4 regions of the Lysinibacillus sp. FW301-JW8 genome follow, and region 3 is predicted to be linked to each of the others. Evidence: riboswitches for the same ligand, from Rfam matches in the RefSeq annotation. Region 3 holds a riboswitch; each other region holds the start of a gene.

Region 1 (3,324 bases), on a different contig from region 3:
GTCCATTCCAAATACGCTCCCCAATTTTCTTTACGAAGCGGCAGTCCCTCTCGTAAGGCCGGCTCGTCAACCTGAATAATGGAAATTCCTGCAGCTTCTAATGCCTCTACTTCCTGTCGAAGGGCCATGGCAATCTGATAGGTTACATCTTTTCTTGAAATATCATCACGCACAAAGGACCAGTTTAAAATTGTTACAGGACCTGTAAGCATTCCTTTAACATAGCGCTTTGTTAAATTCTGTGCATAGGCTGTTTCTGTCACAGTCATTGGTAGTTCCCATGCTACGTCGCCATAAATAATAGGTGGCTTCACACAACGAGAACCGTACGAAACAACCCAAGCCTTTTCTGTAAAAGCAAAGCCCGTTAGTTTTTCGCCAAAATATTCGACCATATCTGTTCGCTCAAATTCACCATGCACAAGAACATCTATATCTAATTCCTCTTGAATAGCAATCCAGCGCTTTGTTTCCTTTTCAACAAATGTATTATACTCATCATTTGTAAGCTGCTTCTTACGCCACGCCTGACGTGTACGTTTAACTTCATCAGATTGTGGAAAGCTTCCAATAGTCGTCGTTGGAAATAGTGGTAATTGTAATGCTTGCTGTTGAATTGTTTGTCTTGTTTTAAAATTACTGTGGCGTTCAAAGTCTTGTGTCGATACCTCTTGAATTGCCTGTTGAATCGCTTTATTTTGACGAATTTGATGGTTTTTTAATGCCTCAATAGCCTTCATGCTGTCTGATAGCTTATGATTTGCTGCACCATTTGTGTCTTGAATATAACTAGTCACTTCAACCAATTCCACTATTTTTTCATCTGCAAAGGCAAGTGCATTGTGAAGGACAGGATCAAGCTTGGTTTCTAGAGCAGTAGTGATCGGCACATGCTGTAAGTTACAGGAAGTCTGAATCCAAATGTCTTTTGATTTACTTAATTGTTCAATTGCTTTTATAGTGGCACCCACTTCTGCTAGATTTGCACGCCAAATATCTCGACCGTTAATAATACCAATGGCTAATACTTTATCCTGTGGGAAACCGTATTGACGAAGTGCCTCCATATTTTTGTGATAGCCATGCACAAAGTCTAAGCCAATCCCTTGTACAGGAAGAGTCACCAATGATTCATATGCTGACAAGGATTCAAAATATGTTTGTAGCATAATTTTCGCTTCCGGTACTGATGCAGCTAGCTGTGTATATATTTCTTGGACAAGCTTGATCTCTGCGTCATCTAAAGTTGTTATAAGTGCTGGCTCTTCTATTTGAATCCAATTAGCTCCAGCAACCACTAACTCCTTTAACACCTGCGTATAAAGTGGTATTAAGTCTAAAATGAAGGCTACCTGAGAAAGTTTGTCATAGCCTTTTGTCAGCTTACAAAATGTATAAGGACCAATTAATGTCGGCTTTGCTGTTATACCAAACGCTTCCTTCGCCTCTAAAAAATCAGCAACTATTTTATTCTCTGTTAATTGTAAAGGTTGTCCCTCATATTCTGGCACAATGTAGTGATAGTTCGTATTAAACCATTTTGTCATTTCACTAGCCACTGCCTGTTTATTGCCACGAGCTATGCCGTAGTATGTTTGTAAATCGACCTTTCCGCCTTGCCATTGAAAGCGTTTGGGAACCAATCCGAACATGATAGCAGTATCCAGCATTCTGTCATACAATGTGAAATCTCCGACTGTTATAACATCTAGCCCCAGTTGAAGTTGCTTTTCAATACGTGCTAATCGTATATCCTTCAGCTGCTGCAGAAACGCTTCCTCTGTCAATTCCTTTTTCCAAAATAATTCTAATGCCTTTTTCCATTCTCGATCCTCTCCAATATATGGATAGCCAATTGCTGTACTTGTATACGTCATGTTACTCTCTCCTTAATTCGTAAAATAAAAAAAGCCATTTCCCGTTATTGGAAAATGGCTGACATTGTTTATCAAACATACAGAAATAATACGATTTATTTTAAAATCGTAGGATTCATTGTCGCACAGTGCCGATTGGTCACATTTCACCGCCTATTTCCACGTAGGTATTTGGTGTGTACTAGACATTGGCAGGTCTCCTGGCTTCTCATCAACACGCCTCACAGCCTTCCCAGTTTCCCAGTGGTATTTGTGATTTGCTCCGAATTACAGTTGCGGGACAGCGTCGGATTTGCACCGACTTCCCTTTTAAGCCAAATTCTCATTTGGCACCAACTCTTACACAGTATTCAATTATGCTCTTACTATAACATATATTTTTCTGAAAAGTAGCATTATTTTCAGATTTTTTTGATTCTATCCTCTAATGTTGTAGTTCTATCCGTGATCTTGGCTGATCTATCCTTCACATTTAAGGTTCTATCCACTTGTCAATCCATATATTTTTTGGTATTATTCGGTAATCGCGTGGAAATCATTCCACAATCATAACGCTAGTTTGCAATTGACTGTTCTCTATATGGTACTGTCAATCGATTCTAAATTAAAACAATTACATCCTATTGAAACATTTGTAATGAAACTGTAAATTCCGGCGATGAAGCCTTTTATATCAAGCAATTAGGTCAATTTCCAGCAACTCGTGGTAACATTTACCTCGAAGAAGCCTTACTTTTTCATGCTACGATTAATTCCAATGGCGAGCCAAAATAGGATTAATCCTAGCATTGACTTTAGGAGGTAACTAACAACATGAACAAACGTAAACGATTTTTAAGCACAACATTAGCATTGTCAATAGGTTTTACCACATTAGGAATGGTACAGCCAGCTATTCAGCCAATAGAGGTAGAAGCTGCAACTATTAATAATTTCAACAATCAACAGGCTGTTGCCGCAAAGGCAGAGCAACTAATTCAAACTGGTAAAAGTTTAATTGGAAAGGCAACATACAGCAATACGGTATACAAGCCTACATATCCATATAAATTTTCCTGCGCTTCATTTTTGATGTACATTTTCGAGAAAAATGGTGTTGATCTTGCAACGTACAATGAAGATTATATGATGAAGCAAGGAACATATGTAGCTAAAAATCAACTACAAAAAGGTGATTTATTATTCTTTAGAAGTAAAAAAACTGGCACAGATCCTGACCATGTAGGTATGTATATTGGGAATAATAAAATCATTCATATGGCTGATTCTAAACAGAACATCGTAATTTCTGATTTAAGTAGTAAGCCATATTATACTGATAATTATGTAACAGCTCGTAGAGTATTACCTACTTTACTTTCCGCTAACCCAGCAACAAAAGGTGATAAAATTGTCGAAAACGCTTATAGCTATAAAAATAAAGTGACGATGAGTTCAACGATTAATG
Region 2 (3,324 bases), on a different contig from region 3:
GTACCGCGTGAACTTGGCTCCATTAATAAATGCACTTCCGCATAGTGCTTTAAAGGTTCAAAATGACCATAGCCTGTAACAGTTGATGCAATTGTTTCCATATATAATATCTGTGGCTCTCCGAATGAAATGGCAAGTGAAAAACGCTTGTTGAGCACTTCGATAAGAACCTCAAGCTGGATAAGACCCATAATATGTACTTGAATCTCTTGAAATTTTTCATGCCATATTACACGTAATGACGGCTCTTCCGCTTCAAGGATACGAAAGATTTTTAGGACTTCCTTGATATGCTGGTCACCCTCGTATTGTACTTTGGCCTGCAGGGTTGGCACTAACTCATAGGGCTGTGGGTTACTGGAGCTTCCAAGGATTGCACCAATATTTGCTAAACTAAGCCCTTTCACAGCGAAAATTTCTCCAGCTGTAACTTCTTGTACGGTATCAAAACGATGTCCGTTATATAACCGTATCTCCGTCACTTTTTCGGTTACATCGCCAAATGAAAATTCATCTCGAATATGCAGGGTTCCCTGTAATGCTTTGATAAAAGTTAAGCGTTGATGGCCATCATGTCGAATTTTAAAGACTTCACCTTGAAATGGTGCAGCAGCATTGAAATGTGTTTCAGTAAGCAGTGGAAGCTGTGCTAGGAGTTCCTGTATCCCCATATCTTTTAATGCAGAGCCAGTAAAGCATAAAAAGGCCTTTTCCTGTTTAATCATCGCTTGGAGGTGGGCAAGACAGCGAGCGCTATCTAATGTTTCATTAAGAAAAGCATCCAAAAGATTGTCATCACGTTCAGCTAGCCATTCCATTATGTTAGAAGGAATATAATCCGAATGGAACATTTCATTTACTAGTAGTACATCCTCAGAGCAATCTTTTTGAAGCTGTGCCATAACATGATCCACCGCTGCACCTTCACGATCAATTTTGTTGATAAAAAAGAAGGTTGGAATGTGATACTGACGTAATAGGTGCCAAACTGTTTCAGTATGCCCCTGTAGCCCCTCAACTGCACTAATCACAATGATGGCATAATCCATAACACGAATTGCACGCTCCATCTCAGGGGAGAAATCGACGTGTCCAGGTGTATCGATTAATGTATATGTGTCGTTGCCAATTGTCATACGACCTTGCTCCGCAAAAATAGTGATGCCGCGTTGTCGCTCTAGCTCATGATTATCTAGGAATGTATCCTGATGATCTACCCGCCCGCGAGCCTGAATACTTTTGGTATGAAATAATAATTGCTCTGAGAATGTTGTTTTTCCTGCATCCACATGAGCAAGGATCCCAATAGTTTTGTACATAAATTAATCCTCGTTTCTATAAATCCGTCTATTTTATTGTAACAGAATTTTAATAAATTCAAGGTAAATAGTTTTAGAATATGTCATAATAGTGTTCCAAATCTAATGATTGCGAAAATAATTTAATGTAAAATAGTTCTCGTTTATGTATGAATATTTCTTTAATAATAAATATATTTAGTAAATGGATTATTTTGTGAGATTGCGAACGGAAATTACTTTTGCTAGTCTATCAATAATATTTATAACAATACATAATACCTTTATATTGGTGCAAATGGCCTTTGTCATTTGCTTAAAAGGGAAATCGGTGAGAATCCGATGCTGTCCCGCAACTGTAAATGGGGAGTCTATACAATATGCCACTGTAATCACACTATGGGAAGGCGTACAGATGATGAACCTAAGCCAGGATACCTGCCAATAATATTCTTTACTTCAACCACGAGGATGGGGATAGTGAATCAGGTCAAAAGCCGTCTTTTCACTATGCGTACCTCTTGGAAACAAGGGGATTTTTTTATGCCCTTTTTCAATTTGTTATACAGTTCATCACGAATCATGGTAGCAAAGAAGTCTACTGATTTCTTACTATATATAACATCAAAGGAGATAAAGACATGAAGAAATGGAACAGCATGTGGCTTGTCTTTGCACTGGCATTGATGGCTATTTTAGGTGCATGCAGCGCGAAGGAAGATAATGAATCAGCAGCACAAGGGGAAAAGGTTGAACCATCACAAGCGGCAACGACAGAAGTAACGATTGACAATAATGGGACAACGCAAGTTTATAAAGAAGCTCCCAAAAAAGCGATTAGCTTAAACCAACATGTAACAGAAATTATGCTAGCTTTAGGCTTAGAAGATTCAATGGTTGGCACAGCCTATTTAGATGATAAAATTTATGAGCCTTTACAAGCTGCTTACGACAAGGTACCTGTATTAGCTGACCAATATCCTACAAAGGAGCAGGTAATTGATGCAGAGGCAGATTTTTTATATGGGGGATGGAAAAGTGCCTTTGGTGAAAAGGGTGTCGGCACTCCAGAAGAGCTTGAGGCATTAGGGATTCACACATATCTACATACAGCATCCAATATGACAAAGCCAACTTTAGAGGATATTTTCATAGATATTCGTAATATCGCAAAAATATTCCGTGTCGAAGATCGTGGAGAAGCTTTAATCGATCAAATGACGAAGGATGTAGAGGCTATTCGGGCGAAATTACCCCAGGATGGCAAAGAGCTGCCTGTTTTAGTTTTTGACAGCGGTGATAAGGATGTCTTTACAGCAGCGCAAAACTTTATGAATGAGTTGGTAACGATTGCTGGAGGCAAAAACGTTTTTGGTGATGTCGAATCTGGGTGGACAACCGTTTCAAAGGAAGAGGCAGTTGCGCGTAATCCAGAGGTGATTGTTGTTATTGATTATGGAGAGACATCTGCTGAAGAAAAAATTAATTTCTTAAAGAATGACCCAGCATTAAAAGAAACAGAAGCCGTGAAAAATGAACATTTTGTTATTTTACCACTATCTGCAGCATCTGAAGGAGTTCGTGCCGCAGAAGCCATTCAAATTTTGGCAAAAGGCTTTTATCCAGATAACTTTTAAAATTTGAGCTAGCATTTTGCTAGCTCCTTTTTCATAAGGAGACATTATACATGAATGCATTTAATATGAACATACCAGAGAAAACCTTTGAAAAGCTAAATCAGCAGGGAGATTTTACTCGACTTGCAGTAAGCCCTGGAATTATTAATAAGCATTATACGCCAACACAATTTCAAATAATTGCAGAGGTCGTTGGGGAGACTGGTGCTATTAAATATTCTGCATCCTACAGTATTTTATTATCAATTCCAACTGTTGATGTGGCGGAGTCCATTAACGAATTACGAAAAGCTGGCCTGTACGTGGCAAAGCAGGGTCCCATCGTTGCCATGAAGGCATGTGATTTCTGTGATGGTGATAAAATGGAGGCCGCCCCTATAACAGAGCAA
Region 3 (3,324 bases):
TTATGATTTTCGACACGCTCGCCACCTTTAGCAGGCTCATAGGAGACAATATATGCTGTCGTATCATATGCACCTACAATTGTCGCCCTGGCTCCCTCCATACCTTCCATATGTCCATCAGTAATAATAGCTGTGCTTCCTACTGAAAATGTAGGGTTTACGGCAGTTTTTAACGCTATTGGCACTTCACCAGAGCTAGAATGATCCATTGTGGAATGATCTATCATTGTATTCTGCTCATTGTCATTTTTTTCACCTGAATCTGTCTTGTCAGAGCAAGCTGATAACGCTAGTAAAGCAATTACTGTCAGTAAACTAATAAACCAGCTTCTTCTTATCTTCATATTTATTCCTCCTCACTATTACGCTTAATGTAGCAAATAAATGTGCAGAAATAATGGCCACGTTATAAGAAAAACGCCATCTTTTTAAGATTGACGTTTTCAGGGTACAACTATTTTATTGGTATTATTTTCAATATTCTTTGTAGACGATGCGCAAAAATACCCGCAAAGACAGCTAAAATAATATCCTTTGGCAATGGTGGCATCATCCAAAGCCATGCCATCTTATAATTGAAAGCGTCAGGAGCGCTAGCCCATAGTTTATAAGCAAAGTACATCCAATTTGTCCCCAGTAAATAATTAATAGCTGTAGCAATTACTGCCGCAACAATATAGCTTTTCTTTGTTCCACTGCGCTCAACAATCAGTCCTGCGATAAATGCTGCTAAAATAAATGTGACAATAAAGCCAAATGTAGGGCTTAGGATTTGTCCAAAGCCGCCACCAAAACGCGCAAATACTGGTGCACCAGCTAAACCAATACACATATATACCGTACAAGCAAGCGCTCCCTTTCTACTGCCAAGAACTAATCCAGCTAAAATAGCGAAGAAAGTTTGCAATGTGATTGGGACTCCTCCCACAGACATGAAAGGGACAAAGGAGGTAATATTAGCACCGATCATCATTAATGTTGAAAATAATCCAATATAGGCAATATCTACTGTTCTTAATCTATGATGAGAGTGTTCTGCAACTGTTGTCATAATTTCACTCCTATCTATTAAAGTTATTAATAGTGTAAGAAAATAAAGCATTTGTGTCAACTTGTTATTTTATTTAGGTTAACTCAATTGCGGTTTTCACAGCTAAAGTTTATAATTTACGGTTATTTATAGACTAACTACTAAAATGTATGATAGAATCGTCATAATTTTAATAGTTTGGATACTAATGGTGTGACATCTTATACAAAGTGTCACTTAAAAGGGAAGTCGGTGAAAGTCCGACGCTGTCCCGCAACTGTAACGAGGAGTTTTATGATGATTTAGCCACTGTTCTAGGATGGGAAGGTAATCGTAAAACGTTGATCCGAAGCCAGGAGACCTGCCATATAGTGATACTTGTAATGCCCACGAGGATGAACGCATTTACGGACAATAGATGGAAATCTTTCTGACTTTGTTGATGATTCTAGGGTATTTCTATGCATACTATGCATGAAATACTCTTTTTTATTGTTTCATATCTATTACGATTGATTAGGAGTATTATACATATGAATAAAAAATTTATACTATTATCTCTGACTCTGCTTCTAGTACTAATCATTTCTATGACTTTGGCTGTTATGGTTGGATCTGTTTCCATCACACCTCTTTATGTGTGGCAGGTTATTCTATCCAAAATTCCAATCGTTCAAAATTTTATAGAGCAGGATTGGAGTCGCTCGCAAGAAATTATCATTTGGCAAATACGGGTGCCACGCGTCTTGCTAGCTGCAATCGTAGGAGCAGGCTTAGCAATCGCTGGAGCAGCTATACAGGCTCTTGTGCGTAATTCTATAGCTGAACCATACATATTGGGAATATCTTCAGGAGCAACAGTCGGTGCTACAGCAGTTATTATTTTAGGTGCTTTTTCATTTCTAGGTATTTTCGCTCTTTCTGCATCTGCATTTTTAGGCTCACTTCTTGCCATATTGTTAGTGTTTTTCCTTGCACGTGTCGGAGGAAGAATCTCTGTTTTTAGACTTTTACTTGCGGGAATGGCAGTGTCGTTTATTTTATCTGCTGTATCGAATTTTATTTTAATGATGGCAAAGCAAGAGAATGGAATTAAGGCAGTTATGTATTGGATGCTTGGTAGTCTAGCAGGTGCTAAATGGAGTAATATAATCATTCCTACAGCTATATTTATCGTCGTGTTTGCCTTACTGTGGCTCCATTATCGGAACTTAAATTTATTATTGCTTGGAGAAGAGGCTGCGGTTACATTAGGTGTCAATATCCAACAATTTCGTTTGCAGCTTATCCTGCTAGTATCTTTATTAACGGGCGTACTTGTTGCAGTAAGTGGCTCAATTGGATTTGTCGGTTTAATTATTCCGCATATTGTCCGCATAATAGTAGGTTCCAACTATAAATATGTAATACCAATTAGTGCTCTATTAGGAGGGATTTTTTTAGTTTGGGCAGATGCAATTGCACGAATTTTAATAGCCCCTGAAGAAATGCCGATTGGAATAATTACTGCTTTTTGTGGAGGACCATTTTTCATCTGGCTACTACGCCGTAATAATTATTCTTTCGGTGAAGGAGATTAAACCTATGACATTAGAAGCGAAGCAGGTATCCTATTCCATTCATGATCAACGTATACTACATGAAGTTAGTATTCAAATAAGGGAAAAGCAATTTGTTGGGCTAATTGGTCCTAACGGTAGCGGGAAGTCAACCTTATTAAAGAATATGTATCGTCTATTAAAACCCGAAAATGGTACAGTCTTGTTAAATGAGCAGGATATTTTTAAGCAATCAAGTAAAACCATTGCTAGAAATTTGGCGGTAGTAAGTCAAGAAACACCGGTTTTATTTGACTTTACGGTACATGATTTAGTAAGTATGGGAAGAACACCTCATAAAAAACTATTGGAGCTCGATCAAGAACGGGATTTTCAAATTGTGAAGGATGCATTAAATCAAACAGGTATCGCGCACTTAGAAAAACGTAGCTTCAGCTCTCTGTCAGGTGGAGAAAAAAAACGAGTGATGGTTGCACGTGCTCTTGCTCAGCAAGCACAAATTCTAATTTTAGATGAACCAACAAATCATTTAGATATACAGCATCAATTACAGTTAATGGATTTAATTCAAACCCTACATTTAACAGTAGTTGCTGCTTTGCATGACTTAAATATTGCAGCTATGTATTGCGATCAAATTTATGTTTTACAAAAAGGTCAGATTGTTTGCTCTGGTACACCTGAAGAAGTACTTACACCGACGCTATTACAAGATGTATTTGGTGTTTATGCTGA
Region 4 (3,324 bases), on a different contig from region 3:
CCTCACTAGTCACCGCATGGAGCGGGCTCTACTTTTATTTTTGAAGACATATCCTGATACGTGAAGTGCAGAATCTTTTTCACACGCTTAAAATACTTAAACAGACGTTCATTTGGATGGGCATTTGCTTTATACTCCTCAATGATGTCCGTAATGAGCGGAATAAGTTGTTCAGGCTCTAGGCCCTCTACAACTGGCTGTGCAGCATGTGCTGTACGACCTACTGGCTTTGCCCCAATAAATACATCGAACTTGCTTTTACGATAAACAATACCAATATCATCAAATACTGCTCGATAGCACGCCATACCGCAGCCATTAAAGCCAATATTCAAGGTTTTTGGTAAAGACATTCCACCAAGCTTCTCCTGAATCTCCTCCGCATATGGAATTGAATCAACCTTTTCTCCATAACAGAAGTCACAAGCCTTTAATGATAGTACATCTCCAATCGGCGCCAGTAAAAAACCAACCTCACTTAGCTTTGCTGTAATTTCTTCTGGCTCCGTTGTTGGAATTTTTAAATGGATTTGATGGTCAGGTGTGTATTCCATCGTTCCATCCTCTCCAACAACCTCTGCTAGCGTCATCATCTGTTGCGGAGTGAAAAATTTATTGGCTACTCCTGGGCTTACAGCTAATTCAAAGATAGATTCGATTTTTTGTTGCACAAGCTTTGGTATTATCTTTACCTCACTTGTTCCCTTGACCATAGCTAACGCTGCTGTCGCCATCTCAAGTGAAATTTTTTTTTGCTTAGGATTAGGTGTAATGGCTAAACTGGGCTCAATACGATTGGCGTTGGGATCTGCTGCAAAGTCATTGCGTGCCTCTCCAGTTTCTTGATTCATTGCCCATGGTTCATTTTCTCCCCTTAAACGTTGGTGTGGACGTAATGGCTGCTTTTCCTCACCGAGTGTGTATTTACGCTGATAGCCGCGTGGCGTAATCATTTTATTATCATAGAAAAACGTTGATGAATTTCCGATAATAACTGTTGTCAGCATTCCAATATCATGCTCTAGCATTTCTGCTAAAGTTGTCATTGTAACCTCCTGACGATCACGATAAGCGCTTTTGACAAGTCCCACTGGTGTATCAGGTGAACGATATTCTAATAAAATGCGTTGGGCCTCCACAATTTGCCTTGTACGTCGACCACTTTTTGGGTTATACAGAGCAATCACAAAATCCGCCATTGCTGCTGCCTCCACACGCTTCGCAATTAAATTCCAAGGTGTTAGGTGATCACTTAAACTGATCGTACAAGCGTCATGCATAATTGGCGCACCTAGTAAACTTGCACATGAATTGATAGCAGAAATACCTGGAACAATTTCTACCTCTACACCAGTTGCTTCCGTCCAACCAAGCTCGATTAATACCTCATACACTAATCCTGCCATGCCATAAACACCAGAATCACCGCTGGAAATAACAGATACGATATTCCCTGCCTCTGCTTGGCGTACCGCTTCCTGTGCACGAGATACTTCCTCCGTCATACCTGTACTAACAATGGATTTTGCATTAACTAAGTCTTGAATCAGCTCTACATATGTTTTATAGCCTATGATCATATCACTCTGTTGCAATGCCTCCACTGCCCGATGCGTAATATGATTAAAATCACCAGGCCCAAAGCCAACTACGAAAATCTTCCCTTGTTGCGCCATTTTGTTACCCCTCTTTCACCTTTTCGATGCCTTTAATGGCTGTTGTTTGTGCTGTCCGCTGCAATGTACCCTCCCGAAGTGTAAAAACATGTTCATGATGCAGTGACTCATGATATAAATCCTGCACAAGTGCCCTCGCATGCTCAGTTGTTGGCACACGGTACCAATTTCCTTGCGGATAAGCAATGACAACACAGGCATCCTTACATCTGCCGTTACAGCGTGTCCGTGTTGTATGTATTTTTTTATCAAGTGCCTGCAACTGTATTTCATCACGAATTGCTTGTGTAATTTCCTCCGCTTCTTTTTTCATACAGCTGCTGCCATTGCAAATAAAAAGATGGGTTTGCATCCCTTCTAAATTCCAAGTAGTCATCGTTGTTCTCCCCCTCAATACTTTTAGGAACAAAGAAAAACCTTTACTCTAATCGAAGAGTAAAGGTTTAGTAGAAGCCAAATAAAGTCGAATAAATTACAGGTACTCGCCTTTGCTTCAACTTCTCCCTCCGAAAAGTTTGCATGCATTATTACATAAGCAGGTTTCCTGACTTAAGCTTCCATTTACTTTCGCGCCTTCCCAAGTTTGCACTAGTGGCATTTGCGATTTCATCAGCTATTACAGTAGCGGGGGCTGTATCGGATTTTCACCAATTTCCCTATTATCTTGAAAATATTCAAGCACTTATGTATGTTTATATATCAAATTTGTATGTTTTACATGAATTGAAAACTGTCTCTATCATATCTTATAATTTTAAAATTTCAATATTTCTCACTAAAATCATGACAATTTTATTAAAATTTCATCAAAAATTTCATAGAATAAAGAAAAATTCTCTTTTATTTTATCAGAATTTTCTACATTGCACCTCAATTAAAAAAATTTTTTTCTTAAAAAAGATAGCCTCATGATGGAAAATCATGTTACACTTTGTCGTGAAATCTCACAACTTCATCTTTTTTCGGTGCGAAGTGCTTATCATTTTGCTTAAAAGGGAAGCCGGTTCAAGTCCGGCGCGGTCCCGCCACTGTACTAGGGAGTTTTATAGAGAATGCCACTGTCCAACGGATGGGAAGGCCTATAAAACGAGGAACTAAAGCCAGGAGACCTGCCGAAAAGAATGTGAACGTTTCAACCTACGAGGATAGGTGTGCGGCTTAGTAGAATCGAATTCTATTTGTTTTTTAGCTATGCACTTTTCCAATATGGAGAAGTGTTTTTTTATTTTCGCACGCTTTTTCAAAAACTATAAGTGAGGAGGAGAAATTTTGAAATTCTCAGGCTGGAAACTTAGTTATTTCTTATTGGCATTTTTATTTGTGCCAAATCGTGCATTTGCCATGCATATAATGGAGGGCTTTTTGCCAATTGAATGGGCCATTTTTTGGTGGGTTGTATCCATTCCATTTATTATTTTAGGATTACGTTCAATTCGCAAAACCATTGATGCAAACCCTGAAACAAAAATGATATTAGGGCTATCAGGCGCTTTTGCTTTTGTGCTATCAGCATTAAAGATACCGTCTGTAACAGGAAGCTGCTCGCATCCAACAGGTGTTGGGCTTGGTACAGTTCTGTTTGGACCATTAGCAATGAGCGTAATTGGAACAATTGTATTACTATTCCAAGCTTTACTTTTAGCACATG

Evidence for each region. Region 3 has a riboswitch for cobalamin ahead of AC3WOM_RS20510 (FecCD family ABC transporter permease). Riboswitches for the same ligand answer to the same signal wherever they lie in the genome.
Region 1: another riboswitch for cobalamin. It lies ahead of metE (5-methyltetrahydropteroyltriglutamate--homocysteine S-methyltransferase); the one in region 3 lies ahead of AC3WOM_RS20510 (FecCD family ABC transporter permease).
Region 2: another riboswitch for cobalamin. It lies ahead of AC3WOM_RS04760 (ABC transporter substrate-binding protein); the one in region 3 lies ahead of AC3WOM_RS20510 (FecCD family ABC transporter permease).
Region 4: another riboswitch for cobalamin. It lies ahead of AC3WOM_RS16615 ((2Fe-2S) ferredoxin domain-containing protein); the one in region 3 lies ahead of AC3WOM_RS20510 (FecCD family ABC transporter permease).

Annotation. Positions count from the first base shown of each region.
Region 1 is NZ_JBYTBB010000034.1:5,893-9,216, forward strand. It holds gene metE (5-methyltetrahydropteroyltriglutamate--homocysteine S-methyltransferase) at 1-1,877, opposite strand, end outside; cobalamin riboswitch at 2,051-2,229, opposite strand; gene AC3WOM_RS14475 (NlpC/P60 family protein) at 2,691-3,324, shown strand, end outside.
Region 2 is NZ_JBYTBB010000007.1:58,964-62,287, forward strand. It holds gene AC3WOM_RS04755 (GTP-binding protein) at 1-1,319, opposite strand, end outside; cobalamin riboswitch at 1,572-1,758, shown strand; gene AC3WOM_RS04760 (ABC transporter substrate-binding protein) at 1,940-2,935, shown strand; gene AC3WOM_RS04765 (precorrin-3B methylase) at 2,986-3,324, shown strand, end outside.
Region 3 is NZ_JBYTBB010000060.1:21,643-24,966, reverse strand. It holds gene AC3WOM_RS20520 (YdhK family protein) at 1-344, opposite strand, end outside; gene AC3WOM_RS20515 (biotin transporter BioY) at 455-1,051, opposite strand; cobalamin riboswitch at 1,223-1,413, shown strand; gene AC3WOM_RS20510 (FecCD family ABC transporter permease) at 1,564-2,610, shown strand; gene AC3WOM_RS20505 (heme ABC transporter ATP-binding protein) at 2,615-3,324, shown strand, end outside.
Region 4 is NZ_JBYTBB010000041.1:44,625-47,948, forward strand. It holds gene cobJ (precorrin-3B C(17)-methyltransferase) at 6-1,676, opposite strand; gene AC3WOM_RS16615 ((2Fe-2S) ferredoxin domain-containing protein) at 1,681-2,052, opposite strand; cobalamin riboswitch at 2,194-2,377, opposite strand; cobalamin riboswitch at 2,623-2,807, shown strand; gene AC3WOM_RS16620 (energy-coupling factor ABC transporter permease) at 2,946-3,324, shown strand, end outside.